Regions from separate parts of the Paenibacillus sp. GCM10027629 genome, predicted to be linked through region 3. Evidence: riboswitches for the same ligand, from Rfam matches in the RefSeq annotation. Region 3 holds a riboswitch; each other region holds the start of a gene.
The links. A riboswitch is a leader RNA that binds a small molecule or an ion and turns the genes downstream of it on or off. The one in region 3 is predicted to bind cyclic di-AMP.
Positions count from the first base shown of each region.

Region 1 (4,248 bases), on a different contig from region 3:
AAAATGTGTACACACGTGGCAAGCTGGTGCTTATCGCCCTAGAGAAGCAAGTGGGAGCCAAGACGATGGCCAAAATAATGAAGACATACACGAAGAAATGGGCATTCCGTCATCCTACCACCTCAGATTTCCAGCGTGTCGTCGAACAAGTAACGAAGAAGGATTGGACCGATTTCTTCAATCAATATGTCTATAAAGGGTTCATGACGGACTATGCTGTAGAGAGTATTACCGCCAAGAAGGTAGAAAATAACGGAACATCCGCGTATGAATCCAAAGTCATTCTTCGTAAAAAAGGCGGTGATTATCCGCAGGTTCCTGTCGTATTCATGTTCAAAGACGGCACTTCCGTCAAGCGAACCTGGGACGGCGCATCAGCAACGATTCAATATACACTCACCCATAAGACACCGCTGGATTGGGTCATGATTGACCCGCAAGACACCATGGTGCTCGAGAATAAACGCATCAATAACTATATGAAGGCCCAAATTGATGAGGCCGTCAAAACACGAATCAATTTCAGCACAGCGAAACTGATCGAGAGTATCTTGAACGCACTCGGATGGTGAGGTGAACCCGGAATGAACTATATTAAAGAAAGTTTTAGCATCGTCAAACATCATTTTTATATCGTCATCATTCTATTCTTGTACCAGCTGATCTGGGGCTTCTTCCTCTATCGATTTATCGACGCCATCGTGGTCCCTATTCTGGAACACTACCCGGATCCCCACCCCACCGAGACGAGTATGCAGATGTTCCTGATTGAGAGTCAGTTCCAACTTATGAAAACGGACATCCTCGATTATTACCTCTGGATGCTCGCAGGGCTGTTCTTGATTCGCATGTTAATTACCCCATTCATCAACGCAGGACTCTATTATTCTATTCATCACCAAGACGATAAAGGACTCCTGTTCTTCAAAGGCATTAAATACGCTTGGAAGCCGGTCTGCTTGTTCTATTGGCTGGAGAACCTGCTGATCCTTGCTCCCGCGTACTGGGTAGTTCCATACTTCTATCAGGAATGGAAGCTCTACGATCTAGAGCACCTGGGGATATCCTTCCTCCCGATCATCTTCGGATGGATTGTATTCGCTTGGATCATTCACCAGTTGTTCTTATTTATGCAATTTGGACAGGTGAGCAAGGCCGGGGTATTCCAAGGGCTGCTTCTCTCCCTCAAAAATCTGCCGATGATCCTGGGGATCACCCTTCTATTACTTGCACTGCTGTTATTGATAAGCGGAATTTTCACAGCGGCCGCATGGATCTGGACAGGACTCCTTGCCATTATTCTTCATCAGACCTATCATCTCGTCCGCTCCATCGTCAAGGTATGGGGTATTGCAGCACAATATAAATTGTGGCAGAGCAAATGCTAATTCAACCCTACAAAGTGATGTTATTGCTTCGAAGCTGATTCAGGTACTTTGCGGGGGCCCCGAAAAAGAAATAAATCTAAGCGAGCGCCCTGGAAGCTCAGAATGCTGAAACTCGTCCAAATGTCATGAGAAGTAACAAATAAACCCGAATTTCGCCTAGCGAAGCTCGGGTTATTCGCTGTTTTTCGCAAAAAAAAGGGATAAAAACGTAAAAAGGGTTTGTCAAAGAGCAGACCGTCTGGTAGAATAACAATTAGTTAAGATTTTGTAATAAGTTTGTAATCAATTTTGTCATTATTGACACTTGTATCCGGTGCACCAAATCATTGAAGCCGAGTTCCTGCGCACCAGGAAACGGGGGAACCATCTTTGGGTGAATTGATCTTGCAAGTAAGGGATCATAGGGAGCCTTCAACCGAACCCTTAGCTAACCTCGTAGGCGTTGGAAGGAGTTTTACCCTTTTGAAAAAGTTATTCAGCTCTACGATCGTGGCACTTGCATTAACAATGGCAGTCTCTGTTGGTAGCGCTTTCGCTGCTGATTCCAAACTTGACAAAGAAGTTAAGGATGTTCTTGGCACTCGCTATCTGAGCGGTGGCACATCGACAAGTGGATTTGATTGCTCTGGATTTACGATGTATATCTTCAAGCAATTCGACGTCAAACTTCCACACCAATCAGGATCCCAGTACAAGATGGGTAAGAAAGTTGCAAAATCTGATCTTGAATCCGGAGATCTCGTATTCTTCAATACAAACGGTAAAGGCATCTCGCATGTCGGCATCTACGTAGGTGAGAATAAATTTGCACATGCATCCAGCAAAAGAGGGATTACAATTTCTAGCTTAAGCGATTCGTATTATGTGAAACGTTATGTTGGTGCAACAAGAGTGACGAATTCGGACATTTTTGATGACACCAATGACAATGACGGGAATCAAGATCACGATGATGTAGAATAATAAGGAGGAGCCCGCGAAGTCCATCCATTGGACACATCGCGGGTTTCTTTTTAACCAAAGTCGTATTAATAAAAGTAAGAACCTCGATAGAGGTTTTTTCTCACCAATAACGTTTACATTTAATGTAATATATCTATATACTTTAAAGGGTGGACAAGCAGATTATTGGAATACCCTAGAGGAGGACTTTATCAATGCAAAAGATTAAAGTAGGTATTGTTGGTTACGGTAACTTGGGGAAAGGCGTAGAGAAAGCGATTCGCCAGAACCAAGACTTGGAGCTCGTAGCGGTATTCACGCGCAGACAGCCAGATCAAATCGCGACAGAAGGTATCAAATTCGAGCATATCTCTGCTGCAGAGCAATATAAAGGCATCATTGACGTGATGATTCTGTGCGGAGGTTCGGCGACAGATCTTCCAGAACAGACACCTGTCATCGCCAAAATGTTCAATACGATCGACAGCTTCGACACGCATGCGAAAATTCCCGAATTTTTCAACACGGTGGATACAGCTGCGAAAGAAGGCGGTAACCTCAGCGTTATTTCGACAGGCTGGGATCCGGGATTATTCTCCCTTAATCGACTTCTTGCTGAGTCTATCCTTCCCGAAGGCAAAGATTACACGTTCTGGGGCAAAGGCGTTAGCCAAGGCCACTCCGATGCGATCCGTCGCGTACCAGGCGTGAAAGCTGGCGTACAGTACACTGTACCGGTTCAAGAAGTCATCGACCGCATTCGTTCGGGTGAGACGCCTGAGCTTACTACACGTGAGAAGCATCTGCGTGAGTGCTATGTTGTCGCTGAAGAAGGTGCAAACCAAGACCAAATTCGTGAGACGATCGTAAATATGCCGAACTATTTCTCTGATTATGACACAACCGTGACATTCATCTCCGAGGAGCAGCTTCAGGCTGAGCACCAAGGCATGCCACATGGCGGATTCGTTATTCGCAGTGGTGTAACTGGTGAGAATACGAAGCAAATTATTGAGTTTGGACTCAAGCTTGAGAGCAACCCTGAGTTCACGGCAAGCGTACTTGTAGCTTACGCTAGAGCGGCTCATCGCCTTAGCCAAGAGGGTGCAACTGGCGCGAAAACAGTATTCGATATTCCACTTGGATATTTGTCTCCGAAATCGGCTGAAGAGCTTCGCCGCGAATTGTTATAGTCTATATATTTGCGCAAACCTGGTCATCTTAACGATGATCAGGTTTTTTGTTTTTTACGGAAGCGATTACATGTTTTATGTAATAGTAATGTAAACGTTTTTACCGTTTATCGCTTTAGTGCGATAGCGCTATTTAATCGCTTTGTAAAATAATTTCTATTGGAGAAATGACGTCATTTTGTATAGTATAAAATGCAAATCATCGTACACAAAGTGTAAATCAAAATTTAATAAAGGAGTGTTTGAACAGTGATCACGGCCATCCCAGAACAAAATCAAACGGCAGCAAAAGAATATGTACAATCGGTTTATGAATTGGTAATCAAACGCAACCCATACGAGAGCGAGTTCCACCAAGCGGTAAAAGAAATCCTCGATTCCCTCGTGCCTGTATTCGCAAAGCATCCGAAATACAAGGAGCATGGCATTCTTGAGCGCATCGTTGAGCCTGAGCGGATGGTATCGTTCCGTGTGCCTTGGGTGGATGACAACGGCAAAGTTCAAGTGAACCGCGGATTCCGCGTACAATTCAACAGCGCGATCGGACCTTACAAAGGCGGACTTCGCTTCCACCCTTCCGTTAACGCCAGCATCATCAAGTTCCTCGGATTCGAGCAAATCTTGAAGAACTCCCTGACTGGACAACCTATTGGCGGCGGTAAAGGCGGATCCGACTTCGATCCGAAGGGAAAATCCGACAACGAAATTATGCGCTTTACGCAAAG
Region 1 is NZ_JBHTGZ010000020.1:42,912-47,159, reverse strand. It holds gene ACFQZR_RS27595 (M1 family metallopeptidase) at 1-572, shown strand, start outside; gene ACFQZR_RS27590 (carbamoyl transferase) at 585-1,388, shown strand; cyclic di-AMP (ydaO/yuaA leader) riboswitch at 1,709-1,845, shown strand; gene ACFQZR_RS27585 (C40 family peptidase) at 1,851-2,351, shown strand; gene ACFQZR_RS27580 (diaminopimelate dehydrogenase) at 2,546-3,523, shown strand; gene gdhA (NADP-specific glutamate dehydrogenase) at 3,776-4,248, shown strand, end outside.
Region 1: it holds a riboswitch for cyclic di-AMP, as region 3 does, so the genes downstream of both, ACFQZR_RS27585 (C40 family peptidase) here and ACFQZR_RS16270 (3D domain-containing protein) in region 3, are expected to answer to the same signal.

Region 2 (4,248 bases), on a different contig from region 3:
TCGACGATGAATCGCAGTGGCACGTTCGATGCATCATAATCATCAACCAATACCGGTTGAGACATCGTCTTCGCTTCACCGTTCACATAAGCCGTTGTCGATCCGATCTTAAGCTCTACGGTAATATCGTTCAGTGCATCATAGACAACGATTTGTTTCGTAGCTGCATCCCACTTCACTTCTGCCTCAAACCCATCTGCAATGACGCTGAGTGGCACCATACCAACGCCGTCGAGTGTCCACCAGCCTGGATAGTAGTCATCACTTCCATAGCTATCTTCTTCGAATACGGAGAAGTCGGTTTTGCCAAGACCTAGGTCATTCTTCAGAATTCCGAAAGCAGCCGAGCTCTTATCGAAATTCGCCAAGAAGCCTTTGCCCGAAAGCGCATATCCATCCAGCTTCTCTACACCATTCGTTGTGTCGATAGCATCCAGCTTCACGGCTTTATTGATATTCCACGACTCAGCCGCAGCACGTACAATAACCTTCTGAACCGGAATGTCTTCGATATCTGGAAGAGCAACCGTAAGCTCTAAGTTCTGTTTACGGACTTGATTTTCGCTATCCACGTAGAGGTCCAGCTTCAAGCCGGATTCTTTGCTAAGCACTTGCTTCACTTCATCTTGCTTCATAAGCTCTTCTGCGTGCGCATCGAAATCCTTCAGTATTTCATCAATTCCGTTCTTCACGAACTTGTAGAGTACCAATGAACCAACTTCCTTGTCCTTCGCTATGGAAGAAAAGAAGTTATCTTCTGCGCCTTGATCAGCGTAAATTCCCATTTGACTTTCAACAATTGGATAGAACGCATCGTATAATGCGGTTGTAATCTCGCGTAATCCCGCATCATCTTTGACCATATTCGTTAATAATGTCTTCACGAGACCGATGACTTCGTCACCATTAATCTCGATATGGAGCTTCTGCAGATTCAGGCTCTCCCCGTATACTGTATATGTTACGGAAGATACCGATACGGTGTTCGGTACAGGCGCTTGCTTCACGAGGTATGCACCTAGCTTCTGAACAGCTCCGCGGAACACATCTTGCGATTTCTCGATTTCAGCAACCAGCTCGCCTTCCAACTCTTCATTGGCTAGAGAGACAACGACCGGTTTCTTAATCCCTTCAATCCACACGGTTACATTCGTGTCTTCCATGCCAAGTTTGAATGGTACAGCCTTCCCGCCATATGTAATCTTCCCTGCTAATGACATATGTGATGGATCTTGTGCTACCGCATGGTCAATGTCCAATTTAAAGCCATTTACAAGATCAATAATCTTCTTGTCCTCAGCTGTTAATGCGCCGTCTTTACGAGGGATTAACTCCACAGACAAGTTTTGGCTGGATTCACTAGACTTCACGTTGAGACTGTTCTCAACAACTTTGACAATATTCACTCCGCCGATCGATTGACAGCCTGCAAGCACGACCATCATCGCGACTAGCGTGACGCCTAACCACTTTTTCCACGTCTTCGCTCTCATTTCTTTTTCCCCTTCCACTATGTAACAATTATACTAATCTCCTTATTATCCCAAAGCTTTCCAAAACTGTACAGTGAAAAAAAACCTATATTTCTTACAATATTCGATCAAACATGGCATTTTTATGACAAAATTGATAGAAACGGATCGTAAAACAATCTAGCCTTCGAGAACCTATGAATATAGCGCTTACTTCAATCTACAGCTTCTCAAACTTCAAAATACGGTGATTCCCACCATTTTACAAAAATCTCACACAGGCGTATGATACAGCCAATTGATTAATCGCTGAATTCTCATGATGAGAGAAGCGGGGGAACCAACTATGAAGCTAATCTAGCTTCTTGGGGTGAATCGGCTGTAAGCCGTAGGGTCATCTCTCAGACCCGAATCCGACAGCTAACCTCGTAAGCGATCCATTGAGAGAGGTCTCGCATCGTATTGCGCGTTCTCTTCGTGCTGCTCATTGCCCAATCGAGCGGTACGCAAGAAGCCCACGAACAGAGGAATCCTCTATTTCGTGGGCTTCTTTTTGTCGATCATATATATCGTTAAGGAGATGCTTCGTATGAACATGAACGCAACACACACAGTTTCGATGAAAAATCAACTATCAAGCCAACTGAGACAAATCGAAATCTTCCAATTGGAGGAGCCTGACCATGCCACCACACTGATACTCAAGTTATCCAATGGTGTGCGCGTCGGCTGGGGGGAGTATCGAATCGTTACCTCTCCACCGACCGATTTGGTGAAATGGGCCTCTACGTACCATCATTTAGCAGGTATGAGTGCCATCCAAGCGATTGACTATCTCGTCCGTTATGGTGGTTCATGGCATCCCGCTAAAATCCAGCTCATCGAATCGGCACTCTTGGATTTATGCAGTACGAACGATCCTACATTTACATATAACATCAATGATCTAACAACCTTAGCTGTAGCTTATTACATCTTCATTCTCGAATGAACGCCTGCTAGCTTCATCCGCACGATCGTGAAGATCGAAGCTGGCCCTTTGCCCACATAATAAGAAGCATCCTGATCCGGGGCGAGAATAACGCCGAGCTGATGGTGTTCCCCTGCGAATATCGCCCGCTGCAAGAACTTAATCTCTCCAGTGAGGTTAATCACTTCCAGCTTACAAAATGCGGGGTTGGTGCGAAGCGCTTGGTGCAGCTCTTCCTTCGTACGCACTGCAACCCCGTTCACTTTATGTACAATCTCGCCCGGTTCAATCCCAAGCTCCTGTGCAGGCGTCCCTGGGATAACCGCCAAGACGTGCAATCCTCGATCATCATGAACATATAATGGGCTGCGCTCGGCCTCTTCCTTCGTGCTGTACCAATAGATCCATTCATGCATAGCGATCGCGAACAAGGCTGCGACGAGCATGAGCGGACTCCATAGCCCCGCAGCGAATGCGAGCCCTAGCAAAACAATACTATATACCATTAACCAGAACGAGCTCTGTTTGACCTTCACCTGCGGCAATCGGGATTGTGTCCATTCGCTGAAACCGATCACGACAGGAAACGCCATGAGCATCCAACCATTCGTCCACGCTTCCCCACCGAAGAATGGCGTCCAAGGAAGTACCGAACCAACCGTCTGTGCCGGAATCATCAGAAACAAGGGGACAGGCCAATAACTTTGCATTTGATAGCCCCCTACGAGCTTCCCTCGTTTCCCTTCCACAAATAACGGACTCGCGAACTTTGCCCCTTGCAAGCGAATCAGAATCGCTTCTGCCAAATGCAGCAATGCAACCAAAGCCACTAATGCCGGTATGTCGAGTGATCGCAGCGTCGTAAGCACCGATCCAGTGAACCCCGTCAGCTCCCAATCCGGGAACCGATCGGCAATAAACTGTAGCACACCAAGTACCCCCACGGCATATGCAAGACATAAGAACCGGACACGGAATAGCATTAAAATCAGTGCAACGAACCATACGAGCAGGATTGCCTCCGTCGTCAGCGTCATTCCTGTGAAAGCCGAGACGAGTGAGATCCCAATCCCCGCAAGTAATCCACCAAGTAAGGTACGTATCAGTTGATCCCCTAGTGCGTGCATTTTGACAGAGAACAGCTTACGTTCCAACATCACCTGACGACGATATTGGAAGACAATCAGAATAATCGCTATATATAGAAACGGCTGTAAAAACATTTGCACGATCGCTTCAACAATATTCCATAAAATCTCCATCACAATTCCCATTCCTCAACCCCCAATTCATTCGTAAGTAAGGCACAAAAAAGAGAAGGCTAAATCCTAAGCCTTCTCTCCATATTCGACGCGGACTAACGAATTTCCTTCCGGAGCACTTCGACCGCTTTGTTCAATTGTGTATCGTACTTCGGATCTTGAAGACGTATCTTGATGCCAGCCTCGAGCTTCTGGGCTGTCGCATCATCCACATAACCTGTCTCCGGCAAGCCCGATTGCATCTGGAACGCTCGCACCGCCTGCTCAGTCTTATGATCGAAATAACCGTCCTTACGGCCCGGATGATAAGCAAGACCCTCCAGCATCACTTGCAGGTTCTTCACATCTTCATTATTCATATCGTATTTCAGTTCTTCCTTCTGCGACAGCCGAGCGACGAAATAATAATCCGGCTCCTTCACTTCCAAATCCGGCTTAATGCCGCTCTTATGCACCCAAGTCCCTTTGGGAGTGAGCCACTTCGCGAACGTCATCTTGAGCAAGCTGCCGTCATCGAACTCTTCCTTGTATGTGACCTGCATGG
Region 2 is NZ_JBHTGZ010000002.1:63,442-67,689, forward strand. It holds gene ACFQZR_RS00610 (copper amine oxidase N-terminal domain-containing protein) at 1-1,493, opposite strand, end outside; cyclic di-AMP (ydaO/yuaA leader) riboswitch at 1,770-1,922, shown strand; gene ACFQZR_RS00615 (hypothetical protein) at 2,062-2,463, shown strand; gene ACFQZR_RS00620 (PDZ domain-containing protein) at 2,442-3,716, opposite strand; gene ACFQZR_RS00625 (S41 family peptidase) at 3,800-4,248, opposite strand, start outside.
Region 2: it holds a riboswitch for cyclic di-AMP, as region 3 does, so the genes downstream of both, ACFQZR_RS00615 (hypothetical protein) here and ACFQZR_RS16270 (3D domain-containing protein) in region 3, are expected to answer to the same signal.

Region 3 (4,248 bases):
TCAGGTATACGTCTTTTGCGATCTTGACATTCGACTTAACAATATTCACACGCGCCCTCCTAATATACAGGGTTTTGGCCTCCTTATACTATGACTTGCCATGCTAGCAGAAGCTGTGACAATGTTCACATTTGAGCTTGATTCCTTTGGTAACATTCGCATAATTCACCATTGAAAAGGACATAACAAGGAGACGGATTCCGAATGTGCATATCAGAGTATGAAGGGAGGGGATTCGCTTGCGTTCGTGTTGTATATTGTTCCTAGTCCTGCTGGTTCTCTGTGGCGGTTGTTCAAATTCTTCAAATTCCTCACCGCTACCCAAGGCGCTAGAGACATCCCCTGTTACACTTCATTCCAAGGGAACGGATCATAAGCCTGAACCAGGTACGACAAGACAAACGGTCTCACATCGCAAGAAATCCGAGCGTGCCAAGTCTAGACGACAATCTCGTGCTGAAGAAAGCTATCGAGCATTATCCGCTTTGCGCCATAAGTACCCTACGATTTTCAAGAATAGCGGAGCTTCCAATGCCAGGCGCGTATCCCTAACTTTCGATGACGTGCCTGATGAATTCACAGGTAAAGTGCTAGATGTGTTAAAAGAATATAACGTGAAAGCGACATTTTTCGTAATGGGTTACCGAGCAGAAAAACATCCTGATATCATAAGACGTATGGTTCGAGAAGGACATCTCGTTGGCAACCATACCTACAATCATCCTCTGCTCACGAAATTGTCCATGGTCAAATTCAAACAGCAAATTTTGCGGACGGACGCCATACTGCATCGAATTATCGGGTATCACCCTAAGTTCATTCGCCCCCCTTATGGGGAGATCAATGAGCAGCAAGTAAGGTGGGCTGGGAGCCAAGGGTATATCATTGTCAATTGGAATGTTGATTCGCAGGATTGGCGAGGTCTTAGCGCTCAAAGGGTCATGAGCAATATCTTAACGACAACCCGGCCGGGTTCGATCATTTTGCAGCATGCTGGAGGGAATGTTGGGGGCGTCTTGAATGGAACGTTGGAAGCTCTGCCTCGCGTGATTGAACGATTAAAAAATAAGCGTTATCAATTCGTCACACTCACCGATATGTTTCATGTGCGTAAGAACAATGCATAACGCGATGAACGCAGAAACGCTTCCTGCATCCTTGTTCAAGGATGGGAAGCGTTTTTCGCATTTAGGATAATACAAATACTTTTACATTTTGAATGCCGAATTTACTTGCACTCGATTGCGTTGTATCTACGAAGATATCAATGCGATTCCCTCTTATGCTGCCACCAATGTCATTGGCTCTACCGACGAACCCACCGGCTGGCAGACCATTGAATGAGTAACCTGTCACGAATACCTTTGTTCCTAGCGGAATCATTTTAGGATCAACAGCAATGGTACCATGCGTTAATTGATTACCGAAATAATCTAATCCTGCCCACGATCCATTCTCACTTGCAGCTGCTGTATAGGCTGTCGCTTTCACATTCAAGGACTTCTTGTAGCTTGTAGGCTCTCCAGAGATTTGGACCACATTATCAGACGATGCAGACACTGCTGCTTCCTTTTTCTTTGGCTCTGGTTTCTCTTCTTTAATCACTGTAGGCTCCGATGCAGATTTTGCAGTCACCTTCGAATCTGCCACAGGCGGTGCTGAGGCAACCTCAGCTTTTGTTTCTTTGGCTCCAGGAAATTCAATCTTTAATCCTTGATAGATATTGAGTGGATCGACGTTCGGATTCGCCTTCATGAGATCATTCATATCGATGCTGTTCGTCTTTGCGATTTTGAAGAACGTATCTCCGTCTTTCGCGTAATAAGGCGCTGCTGCAACAACAGTAATCGATTGAACAGCTAAGAATGCAGTAAACAACGTAATGGACAATTTCTTCAGATTAAAAATTTTCATAATTCCTCCTTTTCATACGCCTACGAGGTTAGTTGTCGGGTTTGGGTTGAGGATACAACCCTACGCTCATGGCGCTTCACCCCTAGCTGAATCGATTCTTGTGGATTTTGGTATTATCCATTCAGCTGTGAATCATCCCCCGCACTTCAACAAGCGAAGTTTCGGCTCAATCAATATATCACAATTTTGTAACCAGTGCGCAAGCAAATTTTAACAAATCGCGCAACCACGCGGTGTATCAGCATTTTTCATGATTAATTTTTTGATACAATTACAGCAAAAAGACCTATTCTTCGAGTTTTGAGGCTCGAATCGAATAGGTCTTCCAATGATAAAACGACTTTTATTTAACCAAAGAAGGTATTGTATAACAGATATGCATTCAATACAATGATGACGATAGTTACGAACCATGCCGTCCATTTGATCCAAGACTTATTTACAAACTCACCCATTTTAGCAGGATCGCTTGTAAATTTCACGAGTGGTACGACTGCAAAGGACAGCTGGAGCGAGAGAATCACTTGACTCAGGATGAGCAAATCACTAACACCCTTCTCACCATACATTACCGTTACGATAACCGCTGGAATAATAGCGATCATCCGCGTAATTAAGCGGCGCAGCCATGGTTTGAGTCGAATATTCAGGAAACCTTCCATGACGATCTGTCCTGCTAACGTTCCTGTTAACGTCGAGTTCTGGCCCGATGCTAGTAGAGCGACCCCAAAAACGATACTGCCTAGTGTTGTGCCGAGTAGTGGTGTCAACATATGATAGGCATCTCCGATATCCGCAATGCTCGTCATACCCGCTTCATGGAAGGTGGCAGATGCAATGATCAAAATCGATGCATTGATGAATAACGCGAATAATAGGGCGATGGATGAATCCCAAGTCGAGTATTTAATCGCTTGACGTTTCCCTGCCGAGTTCTCGTCGTAGCCCCGGGTCTGTACAATGGATGAGTGCAGATACAAATTATGAGGCATGACGGTGGCCCCTAGAATTCCGATGCCAATATACAACATCGTTGGGTTCGTAATGATCTCAGCACTAGGAATGAATCCACGTGCAATTCCACCAAGATCCGGTCTGGATAAGAAATATTCAACCACAAAACAGCCGCCAATCGTTACGATCAATAAAATGACTAATATCTCGATATATCGAAACCCTTTGTTCTGAAGGAGCAGAACGATGAGGACATCCACTGCGGTAATTAATACGCCATATACAAGTGGAATCCCGAATAACAAATTTAACGCTATCGCTGCCCCGATGACTTCGGCCAAATCACAAGCGGCTATCGCCAGCTCACACAGCACCCACAATACGAAATTCACTGGTTTCGTATAATGATCTCGGCAAGCTTGCGCAAGATCACGCCCCGTTACGATCCCTAGTTTGCCAGCAAGTGCCTGCAGTAACATCGCCATCAAGTTGGAAATGAAGATAACGGACAGTAGCGTATAGCCGAACATCGAACCTCCGGCAATACTCGTCGCCCAGTTCCCCGGATCCATGTAACCTACGGCAACAAGATAACCTGGGCCCGCAAATGCTAAAAACTTCTTGAGCCATGAACCTGTCTTAGGAATTTTCATGGACCGATAAACTTCAGGTAAAGAATGCTGATCCCGTTCTTGTCGCCATGCTTTCTTCGCAAAAGCTGGTTCACTCAATGGTTTCATTTCTACATTGTTCTCCATAACAATCACTCCTATCTTACTGGTGGTACTTTCCTCATACCTGTCTATGTCAATTGTGTATTGGACAAAATATTTTTCCTTAGTGCAACTTTTAGGGTAAAAATAAAAGCCACTTCAATGCATCTTATTCAGAGGAATCATAAATGTTCTACTAATTAAATTGTACTAGGGAAACTTTTTTTGTCAATACCTAAATTTCGGTACCTCACCAACAATTTATCACAATACCCGTGTCACTGGGTTCTCATGCAAAAATCCCCCGTCCTTGCTTGGACGGAGGATTGTAAGAACGACTCGATTAGAGTACTTTGCTAAGAAATTCTTGCGTACGCGGATGCTTCGGATGACTGAATACCGTCTGCGGATCGCCTTCCTCGACAATATTCCCGCCATCCATGAACACGATTCGATCACCGACTTCGCGGGCAAATCCCATCTCATGCGTGACGATCACCATCGTCATCCCTTGTGCTGCGAGGGACTTCATGACATCCAGCACTTCCCCGACCATTTCTGGATCAAGCGCTGATGTCGGCTCATCGAACAACATCACATGCGGCTGCATAGCAAGCGCACGAGCGATCGCAATACGCTGCTTCTGCCCACCGGATAATTGCGAAGG
Region 3 is NZ_JBHTGZ010000009.1:1,473,909-1,478,156, forward strand. It holds gene ACFQZR_RS16260 (dihydroorotate dehydrogenase electron transfer subunit) at 1-49, opposite strand, end outside; gene ACFQZR_RS16265 (polysaccharide deacetylase family protein) at 240-1,127, shown strand; gene ACFQZR_RS16270 (3D domain-containing protein) at 1,189-1,914, opposite strand; cyclic di-AMP (ydaO/yuaA leader) riboswitch at 1,917-2,091, opposite strand; gene ACFQZR_RS16275 (Nramp family divalent metal transporter) at 2,262-3,626, opposite strand; gene ACFQZR_RS16280 (amino acid ABC transporter ATP-binding protein) at 3,925-4,248, opposite strand, start outside.